Regions from separate parts of the Pseudovibrio sp. Tun.PSC04-5.I4 genome, predicted to be linked through region 4. Evidence: riboswitches for the same ligand, from Rfam matches in the RefSeq annotation. Region 4 holds a riboswitch; each other region holds the start of a gene.
What was found. A riboswitch is a leader RNA that binds a small molecule or an ion and turns the genes downstream of it on or off. The one in region 4 is predicted to bind thiamine pyrophosphate.

Region 1 (4,282 bases), 950 kb from region 4:
TCGGCTCCTGAAATTGAGGAGCCTGCGAAGGTTGCGCCAAAGGCTGGCCGCAAACCTGCCTCCTCTCGCAAGCCTGTTGTTGCGCAACGTGTTGGCGATGCGATTGAGCAGGAAGAAGGCTTGAAGCCTTCTAACACACGCCGTTTTGTGAGCATGATTATTGTCTTACTTCTCATTCTCGGCGCAGCTGCTGGCGTTTACAGTCAGCGTGATCTGATTTTATCAACATTGTTGCCTGTTGAAGGTGCTGATAGTTCTGAGACGATTGGCACGCCAATCGATGAGAATGAACCTCTTCGTGTTGAGCCTGAACGGTCTCCAAAAAAGAATACAGAACGCCTGTTGGAACCGGAAGATGGGGCCATGGTCTCGCCTGATGCGACGCGCGTGACAACGACGCGAATTACGCGAAATTCCTCGAGCGCGACGCCAGCTGAACCTGCAAGCGGCACGTCTCCGGCCAAAGTTGTTGGCACGCGTGAAACAGCTGTTCCAGTTGCGCAAGTATTGCCGGTGAAAGAGCCTGAGCAACAGAACGCGGCCGTAAAAACCAATTCGGTGCCTCGGGCTGAGACGATTACAACTCAGGCCACCGTTTCTCCTGTTGCCCAGCAGAGCATCCTTTATGAGGAAGCTTTGACGCAAGGGGCGTCCGGGTCAGCATCGCGCGGCAATGTGGTCTGGTCTTTGGAAGACTCTGATGGCGCTTCTATGATTAAGGCTGTCGCGTCACTGCCTTCCCGCAATTTATCTGTCGAGATGACGCTGAAGCCGAACAACGACAAATCTTTGCCAGCAAGTCACCTTTTGGAGTTGAACTTCATGTTCCCGGAAGGGTTTGACGGCAAGGGCGTTGAAAAGGTTCCGGGCCTGATCATGAAGAAAACTGAATCTGAAGCTGGTGATCCATTGGATGGGGCAGCAGTTAAAGTCTCGGATACACTGTTCTGGATCGCTCTTTCCGACAGTGAAGAGGAAAAAACGAAGAATTTGAAGCGGCTTATGGAGCGTGAGTGGATTGATGTTCCATTGCTTTACAACAGTGGTCGTCGTGCAATGCTTACCTTTGAAAAAGGTGTGAGCGGCAACAAAGTTATCGCACAGGCAATTCAGAGCTGGAAGTAACCTGATTTCAGCAATTTAGACAAATTTTGAAAGGCCCTTCCTTGTTTTGAGGTGGGGTCTTTTCCATTGCAGTTGTCCCCCGGGTTTGAAAATCTCCTTGCAAACTTTCGTAGAAACGCGCATGTTCCTCGCTATTCCGAGGGGTGCTTTTCTTTGAAAAGCTGAGATTGCCATGAGCTAACCCTTTGAACCTGATCCGGGTAATTCCGGCGAAGGGACGGGACCTGAGCCATTATTCCCGGATCTCCATGTTTGCAAGTTGCTGACCTAGGAGATCCTATGTTTAAAAATTCCATGAGAGCCATAAAGAGCTCCGCTGTTTTGAAAGCGTCCCGAGCTTTCAATTGGGCCTTAATCCCTTCTTGTGAGGGGGTGGAATGCTGAAGCGAGTTCTTAAACGTGTTTCCCGGACAGTATTCGGGTTGTTGGTTTTTGTTGTGCTGTGGGATGTAGTGGTTCGGATTTGGGAGATCCCTCCGTTTCTATTGCCGCCTCCGGCTGCGGTTTACATCGCCTTTCTCAACCAAGGTGCTTTTTTGCTGCATCATGCAAGCATCACGGCTTATGAAACACTTCTGGGTTTCATTTTTGGCGTGAGTGCAGGGGCGTCTTTGGCTCTGTTGCTGAGTATGTCGCACAAAGCGCGTCAGTTTTTGTTACCTCCTATTACAGCCACTCAATCTCTTCCTGTGTTTGCGATCGCACCCTTGCTGGTGTTGTGGTTTGGCTTTGGCCTCGCCTCAAAGGTCGTGATGGCGGTTCTTGTCATCTTCTTTTCTGTGACCTCGACGTTTTATGACGGGTTGCGGCGAACAGATTTTGCTCTGCTGGATCTTGGGAAACTGCACCGGCTTAACCGGTGGCAAACACTCCGTTTTATTCGTATTCCAGCCGCGTTACCTTCGCTGGCCTCTGGTATGCGGATTGCAGCGGTGTTTGCGCCAATTGGTGCGGTGGTTGGTGAATGGGTTGGTGCAAAAGGTGGATTGGCTTTCATCATGCTGCAGGCAAATGCGCGGATGCAGACGGCGACGATGTTTGCAGCGCTGATTTTGCTTGCGGTGATGGTTTTGGGCCTTCGGGCCATTGTTGAATTTGCCACTTCTCGGATGATCTACTGGCAAAAAGAGATTTAGATCTCAGAGTATGAGGACGTATGTCTATGAAAAAACTGGGTATGTTGTTTGGGGCAGCGCTGCTTGCCAGTACGCTTCAGGTACAGGCTTCTGATAAGCTGACTGTGTTGTTGGATTGGTTTGCGAACGCCGACCACGCGCCAATTATCGTTGCGCAGGCACGTGGTTTCTTTGAAAAAGAAGGCCTTGATGTTGAGCTGATTGAGCCAGCTGATCCTTCTATGCCACCAAAGCTTGTTGCAGCAGGACAGGGCGATATTGCCGTCTCCTATCAGCAGACGCTTCACCCGCAAATCGATGCGGGTCTGCCTTTGGTGCGTATCGGGACACTGGTTGCCACGCCGCTTAACACTCTGATTGTTCTGGAAAATGGGCCGATCAAGACATTGGCTGACCTTAAAGGCAAGCGTATTGGTTATTCTACCTCCGGCTTTGAAAGTGCGATGTTGGGCAAGATGCTGTCCAGCGCTGGCGTTTCGATTGATGATGTTGAGCTGATCAATGTGAACTTCTCTCTGTCTCCTGCTTTGATGGCTGGCCAGGTTGATGCGGTGATTGGCGGCTACCGTAACTTTGAGCTGAACCAGATGGAAATTGAAGGCGCGAAAGGCCGTGCGTTCTACCCGGAAGAGAATGGCGTGCCGGTTTATGATGAGCTGATTTATGTGGCTCACAAAGACAAACTGGATGATCCACGCCTGAAGAAATTCATCAATGCGATTGAAGCGGCAACCGTTTACCTGCTCAACAACCCTGATGACTCATGGAAAGGCTTCCTTGAGGTTTACCCAAATCTTGATGATGAGCTGAACAAGCGAGCATGGGCCGATACTTTGCCACGCTTCGCAAGCCGCCCAGCTGCCATGGACAATGGTCGTTATGAGCGTTTTGCGAACTTCTTGCTGGAGCAGGGGTTGATTAAAACAGCTCCCCCTGTTGAGACCTACGCAGTTGAATTGCGCTAAGGCTTCTAAGTCTAAACTAAATATTGAGCCTCCGAGTTTCGGGGGCTCTTTTTATTTGTAGGCTAAATGCCGTTACTGCGCTGCATCCTTGAGTGTTTCATTGAGCGATAGGTCACTCAGGATGTGTTTCTCAAAGGCTGCGTAAATTGGTGCGTGGCTTTCATCAGCAAGGGATTTGCATTCATCCAGCAGCGTAAGCGCTTTTTTCCGGTCTGCTTCCTCGAATAAAGCATGAGCCATATTGCAATGAATGTTCTTGAGTTTCAGGAAAGCCTCAGAAAAAGCCATGGATGGATCTCCGAGAAGTGCAAAGGCGCGGATCTGATAGTGCCCGATCTTCACCGGCACTGTTTCCAGTGTTGCCAGTTCTTGCATATGACCGCGTGTGGTCTCGCAAATAAGCAGATTGTGACCAGCTGCTGCGCAATGACGGGACAACTCTTCGGCCAAATCAACACAGCGACCTAAAGGTGCGTAACGGAAATGCCTTCTTGTGCCAGTTTCACCAAGGGCTGCTTGTCCAGTCGAAATGCCAATATCCAGGGTAACTTCGTGGGCCTTCATGTTTTTCTGGGAAAAGTGGAACCGGTCTTTGAGATTGAACCGTGTCATCTGCTTTTGCATTTCTATAGCCGTACGGCAGGCATGGGATGCATGGAACGGATCATCCATTGGTGCATTCCAATAAGCGCTTAACCCAGATGTCGCGAGCAGGTTCAGCGTTCCATCATGGCTGTGGACCTCATCTAAATGAGCTGTTTGGAAGGTGTTGGAGAAGCTTGCGAGGTCATGAGGAGCCAAACCCTCATAATATCGGTTAAAGCGGCGTATGCGCGTTGTAAGGCAGGTTATTTCACGCTGATTACCTTCAAGCGGGAACTCTTCAGACTGGACAAGCAGCTTTTGCATGAGTTTGGGCGATAAAATCCCAACGAAACGCTCCTTGGTTTTGGTGCGAGTACTGTTGAACGTGATACGCCGAATGCCGTTGGTGACCGCAAAGGCCAGCAGCACTACCAGTGTTGGGAAAAATGGTTCGAGGACGATATTTTTAAG
Region 2 (4,282 bases), 1.4 Mb from region 4:
CGGCCATTGCTCATGAGGTTGATGCGATCACAAATGCGTTGGGCAGACATACCCGGGCCCGGTAGATTTTTCGGCCAGCTGGTCACCATGCGCCATTCAATGGTAGGAGCAGCCTCTTGCGCCAGTGCCGGTGCGGCCAATACAACACCGCCTGCGGCAACCCCACCAGCAAAGCTTAGAGCTTGACGGCGTGTCAGAAATTGTTCTTTTTTATTGGTCATCAGGACCGCCCTTTGTTACTTAGACCAAAATTCATGAAAGTGGTGCACAGGCCCATGGCCTTCGCCAATATCCAGCGTGTCCGCAGCTTTGATCGCACGACTAATATAGTCTTTCGCCTCGCCAATCGCAGCGCCCAGCTCCAACCCTTTGGCGAGCCCGGCAGCAACAGCAGAAGACAGGGTACATCCTGTCCCATGTGTATTCTGCGTATTATAACGAGGAGCCGTATACCACTTTTCCGCCAAATGTGTGAGGTAAAGATCGTCACAGGTGTCGCCCGACCCATGTCCCCCCTTCAACAACACACCCTTAGCACCCATCTCCAACAGAGCTTTCGCCTGCATCAGCATATCTTCTCGGGAGTGCGCGACGGGTTGATCCAGCAACAAAGCCGCTTCCTGCATATTTGGCGTAATAAGATCCGCCAATGGAAACAACTTGTCCTTAAGGACTGAAATCGCTGAGTTTTGTAGCAAAACATCCCCGGAGGTCGCCACCATCACCGGATCAAGAACGACGCGCTTAACGCCATATTCCGTCAGCTTTGTGGCAACCACATCAATGACTGCAGGTTGAGACAACATCCCGATTTTGACAGCATTTACCTTAAGGTCAGAAAAGACCGCATCAATCTGCGCACCAACAAACTCCGGCGGCACATCATGGATACCGCTTACGCCCTTGGTGTTTTGAGCCGTTAAGGCGCTCAGCACGCTGGCGCCATAAACGCCAAGGGCTGAAAACGTCTTCAAATCTGCCTGAATACCAGCTCCGCCACCTGAGTCTGACCCAGCTATCGTGACTGCAATTGCACTCATCCGGCCAATTCTCCACTCTTATTCTTAATTATGTCCAACTTCACATGCTGCCCAAATTGATCAGCATTGAGCCCATAGATGCTATCGATAAAAGCTGGCGCGAAACTTCCCGGACCATTCGCATTGGCTGCGGCAAGTTCGCCGCAAACCCCATAAATGGCAAGGCCCGCCAACACTGCCAGCTCTTTATCAGGCTCAACCGCTGCAAAACCGGCAAGCACACCACCAAGTGCACAGCCAACAGCCGTCACCTTGTCCATAAACGGATGACCATTGCGCACAAGCCAAGCCTCATCCTTACCAAGAACAAAATCCTCTACCCCAGTACGCGCCACCAATGTTTGCGCACCAACACAGAGTTTAAGGCTATCAAGCTCAGCGCTATTGGCTTTCAGGATAGAAATGTTCTGCTTTAGGATATCCTGCGCAAATTCCAATCGGATGGAAGAACGGTCCACTTTCACGGGGTCAAGCACAACAGGAATGGAACGCTCTACAGCCACATCCAGCGCAAGGCGAATTCCATGCCGGCGTTTCCCATCCAGTGTTCCCAGATTAATCAACAAGCCATCAACGCCAGCCGTGAAGATCGGGATTTCATCATGGGAGGATGTCATAGACGGTACGATGTTACAGGCCAACATCACATTTGCGGTAAAATTTTGCGCAACTGAGTTGGTAAGGCAATGCACACGAACACCGCGCTCACGCACGGTTTCAAAAACCTGCCATAGGTCCTCTGTTTTATAAGCCATCTCGCTTGCGCTCCCTCTTCCTAAATCGGTGGGAACGACACTACAGGTAATCATCCCAATTCCCTCCGCCGGCACAATCCGGATCAGGTTCTAGGAGTTGGCACAGTTGCCTCTCAGCCGTCATCTTAAAATCCGGCACCCCCATTGGTGAGTTATTTTGCTAGCAAACCGGACTCAGAACTGCAAGAGAAAACACGCAGACACCTCATTGAAGCAACTGGGGGTAGATCTTTCTTAAAAAACGCAAAAGCTTGCAAGAATACGCAACTTCACCGCAAAATGCCCACAAAACCACGCAAACTCAAAATTGAGCTTACGGGACAGAAGGATAGCACTATTATGATTCCGTTCTTTGTGAAAATTAAGTGCCAGTTGGGCAAAACCTATCTGGTCGCCAACGCCATTGCGGATGCGGAAATCGCTTCGGAAATTTACTCCACCTCCGGCGACTATGATCTACTGGCAAAGTTTTACATCAATGACGATGACGACATCGGCCACTTCGTCGCTGAGAAGGTTCAAGTCTTTGAAGGCATTCAGGACACAAAGACCATTATCACCTTTAAGGCATTCTAAATATTAAAGAAAACAGGCGGAGCAACATCAATCCGCCTGCTTCTGATTTACGAAATACTTAGCCTTGAGCCTGCTGAAGAGCGCTCCAGACCTTCACCGGTGTTGCAGGCATATCCACCTCATCAAGACCGGCATTCTTCCGAAGCGCATACATCACTGCGTTCATCACAGCAGGCGCTGCTCCAATAGATCCAGCCTCACCAGCACCTTTAATGCCCAGCGCATTTGTCGTCGACGGAACATTGTTCGTCGAGAAGTCAAAACTCGGCAAATTATCAGCACGCGCAATATGATAGTCCATATAGGATGCACTCAGCAGCTGTCCGGTTTCGTCATAAACGGTGTTCTCATACAACGCCTGCGAGATCGCTTGCCCAGCTCCGCCATGCACTTGTCCGGCGAGTAACATCGGATTCACGGTCACACCGAAATCATCAACGATTACATACTTTAAGATCTCAGTCTTACCGGTTTCCGGGTCAATTTCCAGCTCACAGATATGAGTTCCGTTGGGATATGTACACTCATCCTGCATCACCTTCTCAGCTGCACTCAACTGTTCAGGTAAAGATCCGGCAATATCAACAAGACTGATCTGCTGATCAGTCCCGACAACACGAACATGCCCATCTTCAAGTTCAAGATCAGCAACACCAACCTCTAACTTCTCACTGGCTATCTCTTTGATTTTACGCACCAAAGTTTCAGAGGCAGCTTTCACAGAGGTCAGTCCAAGCGGAATACTACGCGACCCGCCAGTACCACCACCAGTCCTCACCCGGTCCGTATCACCTTGAACCATCTCCACCTGATCCAGTTGCAAACCCAGTTGCTCGGCAACAACCTGACCATACGCCGTCGCATGACCCTGCCCATTGCTCTGCGTTCCAATCAACAATGTGACCGAGCCGTTTTTGTTCAACTCCAATGTTGCTTCCTCGCCGCCAGCAAACGCACAGGCTTCAACATAGGTCGCCATACCAATACCGCGGTACAGCCCATTCGCTTTGCTTTCTGCTTCACGCTCAGCAAAACCAGCATAACCTACTGTTTCCAAAGCCTTTGTCAGATGGACGTCGAACTCTCCAGTATCATACATCCGGCCCAGCGCCGTTGTGTAAGGCAAAGCTTCAGAACTGATAAAGCTCTTGCGGCGGAACTCAGCCGGATCAACACCAGTCTCAAACGCAGCTTTATCAACAAGCCGTTCCAGCACATACGCAGCTTCTGGACGACCAGCACCACGGAACGCATCAACGGGAACAGTGTTGGTGTAAACCCCTGTCGCTTCAACCCAAGTACCGGGGATATCATAAAGCCCGGAGGTCATCGTGATGCCGATAGAAGGAATACCCGGACCAAACTCGTGCAAGTAAGCTCCCATATCCGCGATGACATGAACCTTAAGCCCAATCATCTTGCCATCCGCATCAAGCGCCAGCTCAGCTTCTGAAACGTTGTCACGCCCTTGTGCATCAGACATGAAATGCTCAGTGCGCTCCTGCAGCCATTTTACAGGCCGCCCCAACCGCTTAGCGGCAACGAGGCAGAGCGGATACTCAAGGTAAGTGAACATCTTAGTGCCAAAACCACCACCCACATCCGGCGTCACAACACGCAAATCTTTGGGATCAATGCCGAGGATATTTTTGGTAATGAGGTCACGCATACCGTGACCACCCTGCGTCCCAGTCGTCAGAGTGTAGCGTCCGCTTTCATTATCAAACTCACCAATACAGGCACGAGGCTCAACGGCGTTGGAAACCAAACGGTTATTGACGACCTTGATTTTGGTAATATGGTGCGCTTGAGCAAAGCCCTCTTCCATGGCGTCCTTGTTGCCCATGCCAATATGGAACGCCTTGTTTGTTCCATGTTCCGGCCACACACAAGCAGCGTTCTCATCCAGAG
Region 3 (4,282 bases), on a different contig from region 4:
CCTAATGTCCAGACATAAACGAATTCTTCCTGCCCTGTAATCTTGGGCATATATGGCGATTGACAGGTTTCATCTGCAAAAGCTCTAAACGGTCCGGCCGCAGCCGCAGCGGCAACAACCAGCGCACCAAATTCTCTTCTATTCATAAGATCTTCCCATAGAAATTAATAAATGAGTATTTCGAATTACCTCCAACTCACCGGAAAGAGCGTCTGAATTTGCTCTTTCGGCATCAACAATTGAGCAGTGCTGAATGGCAGCTGATGCGCGTATGTTTTCTTCTTTGAGCACAGGCAAAATATGTGTGTGAAGCCGCGGCTTTATACGGTTTGTAGGGCCAACAACACCCATGCTGAAGAGCGCCCCAAGGCGGCCAACCATGATGGGCACTGCAACGCTGGTGACACCGTCATCAATCTCGCCATCACAAAGCGCATATCCATCACGCCGTACGTTTTGAAGCTCTGCTGCGATGTCAGAGGCCTCAATAAGAGTGTCTTGCGTAAACTGAACACGCTCGGTTTCCAGCAGTTCATCACGCAGCTCGGGCAATATAAAAGCAGCAATTGCTTTGGCAGAGGAGCATGCGTGAGCAGGTCTAATCCCAAGGCCTGGATAAATATAAGATATTGATGGATTGCTGGGAGGCTCAATATGAATCAGGACCACCCGGCCACCACGATATCGTGCCAGAAAAGCCGTCTCCCCAAGTTCAATCACAATCCGGTGGATCATAGCAGAGACAGCTTTGATCACATGAGACTCTGATTTTCCGGTGAGGGCAATTTTGATGAACCGGATACCCAGAACATACCGTTTACAGTCCTCTACCTCATCCAGAAAACCGCAGTGGAGCAGGGACGACAGATTCCGATAGATCGTTGCTCTGGGCAGCTTGGTCATCTGCGCAAGGTCGTTCGCACTGACCGGCTTGGCGGCTCCAGCAACAGATTCCAGCAGCTGTATCAAACGTTCCTGCATGAGATTCTCACATTACGGACGTTTGAAGCGTATTCTGAGAAAAGATTACCCGGCAACCCGTAAGATTTGACAGAGTGAAAGTGGGTTTTTGCGGCTTATGTCCTGCGAATATGCGTCACTGAGTGCTCGCAGGTTCTGCAAACATCAATCAAACGCCTCGTTGCGGCAAGGAAAATGGCAGGTTAATATTTCACCTCGTTCTTGGATGGAGGAGCCGTTCTATGTCTTTTCGCTCAGTAATTAATTCTGGAATTGCAGAATACATTACGAGCGAAACCAGAGCGCAACGAAAACGCAGCTCCTTCGAAAAACAACGAAGTTGACGAGGTGAGAGAGTGTCAAGTTCATAACACGCCATAGCATAGGGAGAAATTTTCATGCGACTCAACTCTAAACTACTCGATCTTTTGGGCATTGAGCTGCCGATCATTCAAGCGCCGATGGCGGCGGCAAGCGATTCTAAGATGGCTGTTGCCGTGGCCAAAGCTGGTGGTTTAGGTTCACTTCCTTGCGCCATGCTCGGCATCGACAAGATGCGTGCCGAGATCGAGGCCTTTCGAGAGCAGACCGACAAACCTTTAAACGTTAATTTCTTTTGCCATATCCCCCCGACACCTGATCCCCTGCGTGTGAACACCTGGAAGCAGCACCTTTTGCCTTACTATGAGGAATTGGGATTAGATCACAACGCAGCTGCTACCGCCGTAGATCGCCTTCCCTTCAATGAAGCAATGTGCGAGGTCGTCGAAGATCTCAAGCCTGAAATTGTCAGCTTTCATTTCGGTGTACCAAGCGAAGCTTTGCTTGATCGTGTCAAAGCGAGTGGTGCTGTTATTCTAGGTTGCGCAACAACGGTTAAAGAAGCCTGCTTTCTGGAGGCTAAGGGCTGTGATGCTATTATCGCCCAAGGCTACGAAGCCGGCGGGCACCGTAGCATGTTTTTAACTGATGATATTGCCACTCAAACAAGCACCTTTGCTCTAGTCCCGCAGACTGTTGATGCGGTTAATGTGCCGGTTATTGCAACGGGCGGCATCGCCGATGGTCGAGGTGTGGCTGCTGCTTTTTTACTCGGTGCAACTGCAGTTCAAATCGGCACGGCTTATCTCCTCACACCGGAATCGCTCATTTCTGATCTGCATCGAGCAGCGCTAAAAACAACCAGTGTCGATAATACAGCGATAACCAACGTATTTTCAGGTAGGCCAGCCCGCGGAATTATGAATCGGATGATGCGTGAGAATGGACCAGTGTCCGACATAGCTCCAGCTTTCCCAAGAGCCGGAGATGCCCTTGCGCCGTTAAAAGCGGGCGCTGAAACCAAAGGTAGTACTGATTTTAGTTCACTTTGGGCCGGACAGGCTGGAGCGTTGTCTATTGAAATTGGGGCACACGCGCTCACTCAGAAATTAGCGAATGATGCGGTGCAACGGCTGAAATCAATGGTGGACGCCTGAACGATCAATCAACAGAGCAGCCAAATACGCGCGGCCAATTTCAGGTTAAGTTGATAGCCCTCTAAAATGTGTTCAGTGCGGGATTTTGGACTCGTCTTCAGGTTAATGTGACGGCACCGTCTCAATAAGGTTGCCTTGACAGTTGTTCATAATCGTTCTAGCTAAAACGCATGCAGGGGAGTCTCACTTAGGAGACTGAGAGGCTGACGGAGCGAAAGCTCGGCGACGCGACCCTTTGAACCTGACCCAGTTGATACTGGCGTAGGAAGCGAGGATTGTGTGCATCCCACCGGGATTTTCTTTTGTAACGGCGCAATCCAGCAAGCAGGGTATTCCTGTCTGTTTCCCAGCCAAAATTCATCTGGTGTCTTTTTCGAGTTGTTGACTTGAGGAGCACCACAATGAACATCCCAAATCCCCAAATTACAAAAGGCGGTTTGCCTGCTTCCCGCAAAATCTACGTAGAAGGATCTTTGCACCCAGATATCCGCGTTCCAATGCGTGAGATTTCGGTTCACCCAACAGCTGGCGAACCACCACTTCCGGTTTATGACAGCTCAGGTCCCTACACAGACCCTAAGGTTCGAACAGGTATCTGTCAGGGGCTAACTCCGTTAAGGCGCCAGTGGATTGAAGCGCGCAATGATACAGAGGTGTATGTAGGGCGCGATATCAAGCCAGCAGACAACGGCTTTGTTCAAGGCGATCGTTTGACTCCGGAGTTTCCGGTTAAACCAATCCCTCTTCGCGGGAAGGGTGATAAAGCTGTTACCCAGCTTGCTTATGCACGTGCAGGCCTAATCACCCCAGAAATGGAATTCATCTCCATTCGTGAAAACCAGATGCGAGAATCCGTTGCTGAAGAGCGGTCAGGCAATGACTGGGGGGCAAACATTCCAGACTATGTTACCGCCGAGTTTGTACGCAGTGAGGTTGCTGCTGGCCGAGCGATTATTCCTGCTAACATCAACCATCCAGAGAGCGAGCCAATGATCATTGGCCGAAACTTCCTCGTAAAGATCAATGCAAACATGGGCACGTCAGCCGTAACCTCCTCTATGGAAGAGGAAGTTGACAAGATGGTCTGGGCAATCCGCTGGGGTGCGGACACTGTGATGGACCTATCTACCGGACGTAACATCCATAACACTAGAGAATGGATCATCCGCAACAGCCCCGTTCCAATTGGTACGGTGCCGCTTTATCAGGCGCTGGAGAAGGTCAACGGCATAGCAGAAGATCTAACCTGGGAAGTCTTCCGTGACACACTGATTGAACAAGCGGAACAGGGCGTCGATTACTTCACGATCCATGCCGGCGTTCGCTTGCATATGGTTCCAATGACGGTCAATCGAGTGACCGGTATTGTCTCACGCGGTGGATCCATCATGGCCAAGTGGTGCCTGCATCATCACAAGGAGAGCTTTCTTTATGAGCGCTTTGATGAGATCTGCGATATTTGCCGTCAATACGATGTGAGCTTTTCTCTTGGAGATGGCCTGCGCCCCGGTTCCATTGCAGATGCAAACGACGAAGCGCAGTTTGCAGAACTTGAAACACTTGGTGAGCTAACTAAGATTGCTTGGGCCAAAGACTGTCAGGTGATGATTGAAGGGCCGGGCCATGTGGCCATGCACAAAATTAAAGAAAATATGGATAAGCAGCTGGAATGCTGCCACGAAGCTCCATTCTATACGCTTGGACCTCTCACCACCGATATTGCACCGGGTTATGATCACATCACCTCGGGAATAGGTGCAGCCATGATTGGCTGGTTCGGCTGTGCCATGCTTTGCTATGTCACCCCAAAAGAGCATTTAGGTCTGCCTGATCGTGATGACGTA
Region 4 (4,282 bases):
CGAAAGCTAAGGAACGCGTGGACTTCGCCATTTTCACCTTCTCCAAAAGCTCCGGCATTGATGATGCCATGTTGCTGTTGATGGAAGCAGGGCGGAAGGTGCGCGGAGCACTAGACGCGCGGCAAGGTGGACAGGATTGGGCGGCGACACGTCCGCTTGCTGATGCGGGTGCGGATCTCCATTTCGTGCGCGGGTCGAGCAAAATAGGCAAGCTGCATCATAAGCTTATGGTGATTGACGATAGTGTCATGATTGTCGGAAGCTTCAACTACACGGGACCTGCAAACCGATTTAACGATGAGAATATCGTGGTTCTGGGAGATTCCACAGTGCCAACAGAGAACCAAAAGCGGTTTGCGCTGGCGGCCCGGCAGGAGATTGACCGGATCATCAATGACCATGGTGAGCAGATCCGGGTTACGTAAATCCAGAATTGCGCTACGCAAATACGTGAATGGTTATTATTTGGTAACCATTCCGCTAGGATTCACCCCTACACTTTCCGCATGGCAAATTCCTTAGATAGCGGCGAAAACCTGCTGATCATCTGCAAACCAGATATCTCAGCAGCGATTGAAGACTGGATTGATCATCTCGGTTCCGAACGGCGATTGGCCGAACGAACACTGGAAGCCTATGAACGCGACATCCGCCAGTTCCTCAAATTCATGACGAGTTATGAAGGGGAACCGGTTGCCATAAAACACCTTGAGTCCTTGAAACCAAACGACTTTCGCGGTTTCCTCGCAACCCGGCGACGGGATGGAGCACAGACACGAACACTGGCGCGCGGACTGGCTGGCATCCGCTCCTTCCTCTCATTTCTAGAGGAGCGCGGCGAGGTAAATGCTGCTGGAGCAAGTGCTGTGCGTACTCCGCGTATTCCACGTAGCTTGCCAAAGCCTATTCCAGTTGAGGAAGCCAAGGCGATCGTCAGCAGTGACCTTTCCTTTGAGGACACGCCTTGGGTGGAAACCCGCAATGCAGCTGTGTTTACAATACTTTACGGGTGTGGATTACGTATTTCTGAGGCACTTTCACTTACTCCGGCATCCGCACCTAAAGGTGGCGATAAGTCCATTCGCATTCGTGGAAAGGGCAACAAAGAGCGGATCGTTCCGGTTCTGCCTATCGTCGTCGAGGCCATCGACGCCTACAAAGAGCAATGTCCCTTTGACCTTTCGGCAAACTCCTCATTATTCCGGGGGGTTAGAGGTGGTCCGTTGAATGCACGGATGATTCAGCTGGCCATGCAGAAGATCCGCGGCGCTCTTGGTTTGCCGGATACAGCAACACCTCATGCTCTGCGCCATTCCTTTGCGACGCATCTGCTTTCTGAGGGCGGAGATTTGCGAAGCATTCAGGAACTGCTGGGCCACGCTAGCCTTTCAACCACGCAAATCTATACGGAAGTGAACAGCGCTCGCCTGCTGGACGCCTACGACAAAGCACATCCTCGTCGTTGATAGTGTAGCTCACGCACGATCACCTGCTTGATCTCATGAGGGAGATCCCCTAGGGTTTGAGACGTGAAACGGGGTGCCTACAGCAGCTATGCTGGGGCTGAGATTATACTCGATGAACCTGATCTGGATAATGCCAGCGAAGGGAGCACTCACAATATGTTCTGGTTCGGTAATCCTAAAGCCGCACAAAGCCTTGGAACAATTGCTCTCTTTCGCCTAACAAGACCGAGGAAAATATGGGTCCTGTCGAAAGCGCTTGCGCAACTCTTTCTGCTATTCGTGAAAACAGTCCACTCGTTCACAATATGACGAATATTGTAGTCGCGAACACCACGGCCAATGCCCTACTTGCACTGGGCGCTTCCCCTGCCATGGTTGATGGACCTGAAGAAGCACCAGAGCTAGCGAGCGTGGCAGGCGCGCTTGTGGTGAATGTGGGAACTGTCACCCCTGCTCAAGCAGAAGCTATGAAGTTGGCAACAGCCGCCGCGCACAAAGCTGGCCGACCTTGGGTGCTGGATCCTGTAGCCGTTGGTGCCCTCACCTTCCGTACAAAACTGGCTATTGAGCTGCTTGAGAACAAGCCTAGTGTTATTCGCGGGAATGCTTCTGAAATCATGGCGTTAGCAGGACAAGGCAGTGGAGGCAAAGGCGTTGATAGCACCGATAGTTCCGATGCGGCACTTGCCAGCGCGAAGAGTTTAGCAAAACACACTGGTGCTGTTGTGGTTGTTTCCGGCCCTATTGATTTCATCACGGATGGCAAGCGGACTGCGCAGGTTGAAAACGGCGATGCCATGATGCCTTATGTCACCGGACTTGGTTGCACGGCTACGGCGCTCACAGGCGCGACTTTAGCAGTTTGCGACGACCCCTTTGATGCAGCTATTCACGCAATGGTTTACCTCGGTGTTGTTGGGGAAATTGCGGCGAAGGAAACGGCTGGTCCCGCAAGCTTGCAACTAGACATCATTAACGGCCTTTACCAATTGAACAACGACATTATTGAAACGACAGCGCGAGTGAAAATGCATGAAGCCGTTGCTTGATCTTTCAGTCTATCTGGTTCTGGGGCCACAAGACTGTCCCGGACAAGACCCCGTTGATGTGGCTGTTGCTTCTGCCAAAAGCGGGGCCACTGTTGTGCAGCTGCGCGATAAGACCGGCACCACGCGTGATCAAATCCAGCTGGCAGAACGGCTGATGGCGGCCCTGAAGCCGCTGAATGTGCCGCTGATCATCAATGATCGTGTTGACGTCGCTCTCGCAGTTGATGCGGATGGTGTACATGTTGGGCAAGACGACATGGATGCAACCAAGGTACGCGAGTTGATAGGCCCGGACAAGTTCCTCGGTTTATCTGTAAGCACTCAGGGTCAGTTAGATTCAGCAAACATTGAAGCCTGTGATTACCTTGGCATTGGCGCTTGCTACCCAACAAACAGCAAGGACGATGCTGCGGATGTTGGAATGCAGAACTTTTGCCACCTATCTGAACAAGCCAAACTCCCTGTTGTGGGCATTGGGGGAATCTCCCTTGCCAATGCAGGTGAAGTTATCGCGAGTGGCTCAGATGGTGTGGCAGTGATTTCAGCAATTTGTGGGGCTTCAGATGTTTCTGAGGCAACGAAAGAACTTAGATCTATCATTGCTTCAGCAAAAGACCTTAGGTGATAGGAAAAAACACGCATTTACTCCTCGCTGAGCCTATCTACATTGATATATGAGAGGACTAGGCGGGGAGCTTTTAGTCATGACACTGAGACAGATAACACTAGCTTGCATGTTACTTGGCGGTTTTGTGCCTTATGCTTCAGTAGCCGAAGCTCAGCAAGCCTGCGAAATTCGAAAATCGGAAATGCTTGAGCTGGGTAATTGGGAGAACCCCAAAGCCGCTCTCAATGAACTGACTTCAGTTGAAGTCGAAGGCTACTGCATTGACGATAAACTTGCAGTGAGAGCCCGAGTTTACACAAGTTGCTCTCCACGAGATTGCAAATGGGGTTGGGCCCCCGGACAATTGAGTTTCAGTGGTGTTTTGACGTTCAGATTTGGCGGTTTTTTCAAAGCACAACATGTTGAACTTCGACCTATGGGGCAGAGAATTCAAGCTTACGTTCGCACTGAAAGCCATGACCCGACAATCCAAACAAAGACACGCAGCTATATTTTAGTGCAGAGTGAATGATATTGTAACCACCGTCTAGTCAGGAAGAGTATTTTCTATTTATGCATGCGTAAATAGAAAATGCCAAACGGTAAGAAAATGCGATTTCGTTATTTTGCAGTAAATCTGGTAGATCACATTGAAAGACGTAATAATATTCTTTCTCAGTGTGAAAAATGGGCTATCCCAATCGAGGTGTTTGAAGCTGTTACTCCTCAAACACTTGATCGCTGCGATTACCAATACGATCCGGACCGTACAATTTCACAAATTGGACGAGGTTTATCCAAATCGGAAATTGCATGCGGAATGAGCCACATCTCACTTTGGCAACGACTCCTTGATGATAACAACTCTGATGCATATGTAATTTTTGAAGATGATATCAGCATCAAAAGCGACATCCCAAAACTGCTTGAGTCTATAGATTTTACCGAAATTGATATGCTCAGGCTTTATGGAGGTCGTGTTGGGAAGAGTATGACGGTACAAACGCTAAATGACCGGCTTTCGATTGTAAAATGTGCACAGGGCCTCACCGGAACTGTCGCATACGTAATCACCAAACGAGCCACAAATAAACTGATCCCCTACTGCAATACCTTTCAAGCGCCTATTGATACGATGTATGACAGATCTTACGATCATG

Region 1: it holds a riboswitch for thiamine pyrophosphate, as region 4 does, so the genes downstream of both, BLS62_RS22440 (ABC transporter permease) here and thiM (hydroxyethylthiazole kinase) in region 4, are expected to answer to the same signal.
Region 2: it holds a riboswitch for thiamine pyrophosphate, as region 4 does, so the genes downstream of both, BLS62_RS24580 (hydroxyethylthiazole kinase) here and thiM (hydroxyethylthiazole kinase) in region 4, are expected to answer to the same signal.
Region 3: it holds a riboswitch for thiamine pyrophosphate, as region 4 does, so the genes downstream of both, thiC (phosphomethylpyrimidine synthase ThiC) here and thiM (hydroxyethylthiazole kinase) in region 4, are expected to answer to the same signal.

Annotation. Positions count from the first base shown of each region.
Region 1 is NZ_FNLB01000006.1:3,682,629-3,686,910, forward strand. It holds gene BLS62_RS22435 (RodZ family helix-turn-helix domain-containing protein) at 1-1,125, shown strand, start outside; TPP riboswitch at 1,255-1,360, shown strand; gene BLS62_RS22440 (ABC transporter permease) at 1,503-2,261, shown strand; gene BLS62_RS22445 (ABC transporter substrate-binding protein) at 2,288-3,226, shown strand; gene BLS62_RS22450 (CHASE2 domain-containing protein) at 3,299-4,282, opposite strand, start outside.
Region 2 is NZ_FNLB01000006.1:4,167,865-4,172,146, reverse strand. It holds gene BLS62_RS24590 (TRAP transporter substrate-binding protein) at 1-221, opposite strand, end outside; gene thiD (bifunctional hydroxymethylpyrimidine kinase/phosphomethylpyrimidine kinase) at 237-1,040, opposite strand; gene BLS62_RS24580 (hydroxyethylthiazole kinase) at 1,037-1,795, opposite strand; TPP riboswitch at 1,839-1,948, opposite strand; gene BLS62_RS24575 (Lrp/AsnC ligand binding domain-containing protein) at 2,135-2,371, shown strand; gene BLS62_RS24570 (xanthine dehydrogenase family protein molybdopterin-binding subunit) at 2,430-4,282, opposite strand, start outside.
Region 3 is NZ_FNLB01000004.1:54,986-59,267, forward strand. It holds gene BLS62_RS03895 (methanethiol oxidase) at 1-146, opposite strand, end outside; gene BLS62_RS03900 (IclR family transcriptional regulator) at 139-981, opposite strand; gene BLS62_RS03905 (NAD(P)H-dependent flavin oxidoreductase) at 1,359-2,438, shown strand; TPP riboswitch at 2,603-2,723, shown strand; gene thiC (phosphomethylpyrimidine synthase ThiC) at 2,840-4,282, shown strand, end outside.
Region 4 is NZ_FNLB01000006.1:2,734,394-2,738,675, forward strand. It holds gene BLS62_RS18000 (phospholipase D-like domain-containing protein) at 1-425, shown strand, start outside; gene BLS62_RS18005 (tyrosine recombinase XerC) at 507-1,466, shown strand; TPP riboswitch at 1,526-1,630, shown strand; gene thiM (hydroxyethylthiazole kinase) at 1,703-2,515, shown strand; gene thiE (thiamine phosphate synthase) at 2,499-3,140, shown strand; gene BLS62_RS18020 (hypothetical protein) at 3,220-3,654, shown strand; gene BLS62_RS18025 (glycosyltransferase family 25 protein) at 3,715-4,282, shown strand, end outside.